2 regions of the uncultured Pontibacter sp. genome follow, and region 2 is predicted to be linked to the other one. Evidence: riboswitches for the same ligand, from Rfam matches in the RefSeq annotation. Region 2 holds a riboswitch; the other holds the start of a gene.
What was found. A riboswitch is a leader RNA that binds a small molecule or an ion and turns the genes downstream of it on or off. The one in region 2 is predicted to bind S-adenosylmethionine.
Positions count from the first base shown of each region.

Region 1: it holds a riboswitch for S-adenosylmethionine, as region 2 does, so the genes downstream of both, metH (methionine synthase) here and Q1A54_RS12615 (O-acetylhomoserine aminocarboxypropyltransferase/cysteine synthase family protein) in region 2, are expected to answer to the same signal.

Region 1 covers NZ_CANNAI010000006.1:168,138-170,601, forward strand. Annotated here, with positions in the region: gene rplU (50S ribosomal protein L21) at 1-284, shown strand, start outside; gene rpmA (50S ribosomal protein L27) at 353-622, shown strand; SAM riboswitch class I at 943-1,052, shown strand; gene metH (methionine synthase) at 1,125-2,464, shown strand, end outside.
Region 2 covers NZ_CANNAI010000004.1:319,060-321,523, forward strand. Annotated here, with positions in the region: gene Q1A54_RS12610 (SDR family oxidoreductase) at 1-519, opposite strand, end outside; SAM riboswitch class I at 774-876, shown strand; gene Q1A54_RS12615 (O-acetylhomoserine aminocarboxypropyltransferase/cysteine synthase family protein) at 1,166-2,464, shown strand, end outside.

The DNA.
Region 1 (2,464 bases), on a different contig from region 2:
GTCAACAGACCAAAGTAGAGGCCGGAAGGTTCATCTACGCTAACAAGCTTTCCGGCAATGATGGTGACGCCGTTGAGTTCACCAATGTTCTTCTTACTGATGATAACGGCACTGTTACTTTAGGTGCTCCTTTCGTTAGCGGTGTTAAAGTGGTTGGTAAAATCCTTGGCAACGTGAAAGGCGACAAAGTGATCGTTTTCAAAAAGAAGAGAAGAAAAGGATACCGTAAGAAGAATGGTCACCGCCAGCACTTCACGAAGGTCCTGATCGAGAGCATTGGTTAAGCAGTAAGAAGAAATTAAACGTTGAATTTTTCAGGTGTTTCATCGCCCTGAGTAAATAGTTAAACAAAATGGCACACAAAAAAGGAGCTGGTAGTTCTAACAACGGTCGTGAGTCGCATTCTAAACGACTTGGCGTTAAGATTTACGGTGGCCAGGATATCATCGCTGGTAACATCATTGTAAGACAAAGAGGTACTGCACACCACCCAGGTAAGAACGTGGGTATGGGCAAAGACCACACACTGTTCGCTATGGTTGACGGTGTAGTTCAATTCAAAAAAGGTGTTAAGAACCGTTCATTCGTTTCTGTAGTACCTAAAGTAGAAGCAGAAGCTTAATTCTGACCGATACAAAAGGCCCTTGGGCTTTGAAACAAAAAGGGACCACCAGCAAGGTGGTCCCTTTTTGTTTTGCTCCAGCGAAAATACTCGCTTATGGGGAGAACAATCAGATTTTGCCCCCGTATAATAAGGTATAAAGAGTTATAGAGTGAAAACAATTAAACTCTTTTAGGAAAGGGACACTTTTGGTGTCCCTTTCTGTTTTTATACCTTTTGTGCACAGCTGTAAAGCCTGGCTCCATACCTGTTCTCGATTTCATCCTATCCTAACGCAACAAAAATTCGCCTTTTGCGGATAAGTGTGTATCTTTACAGCATTCTTATCAAGAAAGACCGAGGGACAGGGCCCGATGACGTCTTAGCAACCTTGTACCAGCTTGGTGCTAATTCCCTTCTCAGCCATACCTTGGCCGGGAAAAGATAAGAGAGTATATCCTTCCTTGGGTGTCCTTCTTGATAAGCGCGTATGTAGACTTAACCAAGAGGGGGAACACCAAACATGACCACACCACATCATCCGATCCATACTTTGCTGCAGGAGCGCGTTCTCGTGCTCGATGGCGCCATGGGCACCATGATCCAGCGCTACCAGCTCTCCGAAGCCGATTTTCGTGGCGAGCGCTTCAAGGATCATCCGTCCGACCTGAAAGGCAACAACGATCTGCTCTCCATTACCCGGCCCGATATTATCAAGGCTATCCACACCGAGTACCTCGAAGCCGGCGCCGACATCATCGAAACCAATACCTTTAGCGGTACCAGCATTGCGATGGCGGATTATAAGCTGGAGCACATAGTTTATGAACTCAACTACGAGTCTGCAAGGATCGCACGTGAGGCAGCGGACGAAGCCGAGGCCAACGATCCGGCGCACAAACGCTTCGTAGCAGGTGCCATCGGCCCGACGAACCGCACAGCTTCCCTCTCCCCCGATGTAAACAACCCGGGCTTTCGAGCCATTACTTTCGACCAGTTGGTGGAGGCTTATTACGAACAGGTGCGCGGCCTGGTAGACGGCGGCTCAGACTTATTGCTGGTAGAAACGGTATTTGATACCCTCAACTGTAAAGCAGCCCTCTTTGCCATACAGCAGCACGTGAACGATGGTGGCAAAGAGCTTCCGATCATGGTGTCCGGTACGATCACTGATGCCAGCGGACGTACTTTGTCCGGGCAAACGGTAGAAGCTTTCTGGAACTCGATCTCACATGCGCCTATCCTGAGCGTGGGCTTTAACTGTGCGCTGGGCGCCCGACAACTGAAGACGCACATTCAGGAGCTGTCGCGCATATCCAACTGTTATATCAGCGCTTACCCGAATGCCGGTCTGCCAAACGCCTTTGGCGGCTACGACGAAACAGCCCAGCAGATGGGTGCCATTGTGGAAGAGTATCTGAACGAAGGTTTAGTGAACGTACTGGGTGGTTGTTGTGGCACGACGCCAGTACACACCAAAGTTATCGCAGACCTTGTGCGCAGGTATAAACCGCACGTTCCCACTCCCGTAGCTCCCCTCCCTCGCTACAGCGGCCTCGAGCCCCTCACCATCACCCAAGATACCCTTTTTGTGAATGTCGGTGAACGCACTAACGTCACCGGCTCTAAGAAATTCTCCCGCCTGATCGTCGATGGCAAGTTTGAAGAAGCGCTCTCCGTTGCCCGGCAGCAGGTAGAAGGCGGCGCTCAGATCATCGACGTAAATATGGACGAGGGCATGCTCGACTCAGAGCAGGCCATGACGGACTTCCTTCACCTGATTGCCTCCGAACCCGACATAGCCAAACTGCCTATCATGATCGACTCTTCCAAGTGGAGCGTGATTGAGGCTGGTTTAAAATG
Region 2 (2,464 bases):
GCGAGGCGTGATCATGACAGGCAGTTTCTCCACCAGGTCGCGGATGATCTCAAAAGAAGCGCTGCCAGATCCGATGATGATGGCCGCCCGCAAGACGGTAAGCGATGCTTTGCCCTGCGCGAGTACATCCTCTACCTGCCGCCGCGAAGACAAATGCCGCGACAAGTGCACATCGTTGGCAATGCCGCTGAGGTAGATCAACTGCCTGGCACTAGTGCTGTTGAGGTACTGGATAAAGTTTGTAGCCGATGCTCTTTCAGCCTCTTCAAAGTCTGCCGAGCCGGAACCCATGGAGTGCACCAGATAATAAGCCGCGTCTATGTCTCTTGGCAAGTCCTGTAAACTTTCCGGTTGAAGCAGATCCCCTTTTGCCACCTGTACTTTTTCCTTAAGGCTGTCTGCTACCTCGAAGCGGCGTGGATCCCGAACAAGGCATACCACTTCGTGCTGCGCTTCTATGAGCACAGGAAGAAGTCGTTTGCCAATGTAGCCGTTTGCGCCGGTCAGGAGTATTTTCATTTGTGTTTTAGGCCGTCTATACCTGCACAACAGGGACGCCCTGTTAATGTTATGCGAGTTCGATTATGTTTTTTCAAAGATAGTGAATCTGCAGGTAAAATAGGGTTCTGTTATAAGGTGTATAAGGCCTTGATTTGCAGGCTTGTGAAATTGATTTTTAGATGAATCTGAAATATTGTGAAATAAAAATTTGGATTATTTGAAATGCTGCTCTAGCTTTGCATCATCAAGTCTGATATCCCTTTGTGGGTATCGATTTATAAAGAAGCGTGGAGAGACAGGCTCTGTGAAGCGCTAGCAACCAGCCTCAGGCAAGGTGCTAATTCCTGATTCCGGATGTTCGGAAGCATATAAATTGATAACGTTATGGAAAAGGGAACAAAACCAACACCGCTTTTTTTACGATCAACTACGGCAGCCCAACTGCCACAAGCTTGTCATGCCTTTGCACATGCTGCTGTCATGTGTAATTCCATGTGCATGTGCTGCTGCTGTTGCTAGCGCGACCAATCCCCAATTTTTTTTGCTGCAATAATGTCTCGCCACAGGTATAGCCTGTGAGCATACGCCTGTAGCCTCCTCTTTCATCTTGTCATAGAACAAGCTAATCTATTCTATACTTTTCAAAATTCTAAACAAAACGACTATGTCTAATTCACTTCATTTCGAAACACTACAGTTACACGCCGGCCAGGAAATCGATCCAACCACACGTTCCCGCGCTGTGCCAATCTACCAGACTTCTTCCTATGTTTTCAAGGACGCCGAGCATGGTGCCAACCTGTTTGCACTGAAGGAGTTTGGTAATATCTATACCCGCATCATGAACCCCACTACCGATGTCTTTGAGAAACGCATTGCCGCTTTGGAAGGCGGAGTTGCGGCGGTAGCCGTTGCCTCCGGGCAGGCGGCTCAGTTCATTGCGCTCAACAACATCCTGCAGGCGGGCGACAATTTTGTTTCCACCTGTTTCCTTTATGGCGGTACTTACAACCAATTCAAGGTAGCCTTTAAGCGGTTGGGGATAGAGGTGCGCTTTGCTGAAAGCGACGACCCGGAGAGCTATGCACAGCTAATCGATGAAAACACGAAAGCCATCTACACCGAATCCATTGGTAATCCGCGCTTCAACATACCTGACTTTGACGCGATAGCGGCCATTGCCAAAAAACATGACATCCCGCTGGTAGTGGACAATACGTTTGGGGCCGGTGGTTACCTGTTCAGGCCAATTGAGCACGGTGCCAACGTCGTAGTGGAGTCAGCCACCAAGTGGATCGGCGGACACGGTACCAGCATTGGCGGGGTGATCGTGGATGGCGGAAACTTCAACTGGGGCAATGGCAAGTTTCCGCAGTTCTCTGAGCCTTCGGAGGGATATCACGGCCTCAACTTCTGGGAGGTGTTCGGCACAGACGGGCCTTTCGGCAATATCGCATTTTCCATCAGGGCAAGGGTAGAGGGGCTGCGTGACTTCGGTCCGGCGCTTAGTCCTTTCAATTCCTTCCTGCTACTGCAGGGGCTGGAAACTCTCTCGCTGCGTGTGGACCGCACGGTGCAAAACGCGCAGGCGCTGGCCGAGTGGCTGGAGCAGCACGAGCAGGTAGAAAGTGTGAACTACCCGGGACTGCCTTCCAGCAAGTACCACAACCAGGCCAAGAAATACCTGAAGCGAGGCTTTGGTGGCGTACTGTCCTTCAACCTGAAAGGCGACAAGAAACAGGCGGAAGTCTTTGTGAATAGTCTGCAACTGGTGAGTCACCTGGCCAATGTAGGCGACGCGAAATCGCTGATCATCCACCCGGCCTCTACTACTCACCAGCAGTTGTCGGAAAAGGAGCAGCAGAGTGCCGGTGTGACACCTACCTTGCTGCGCCTGTCTGCAGGTATAGAGCACCTTGACGATATCAAAGCTGACCTGGAACAGGCTTTTGCCAAAGTACGG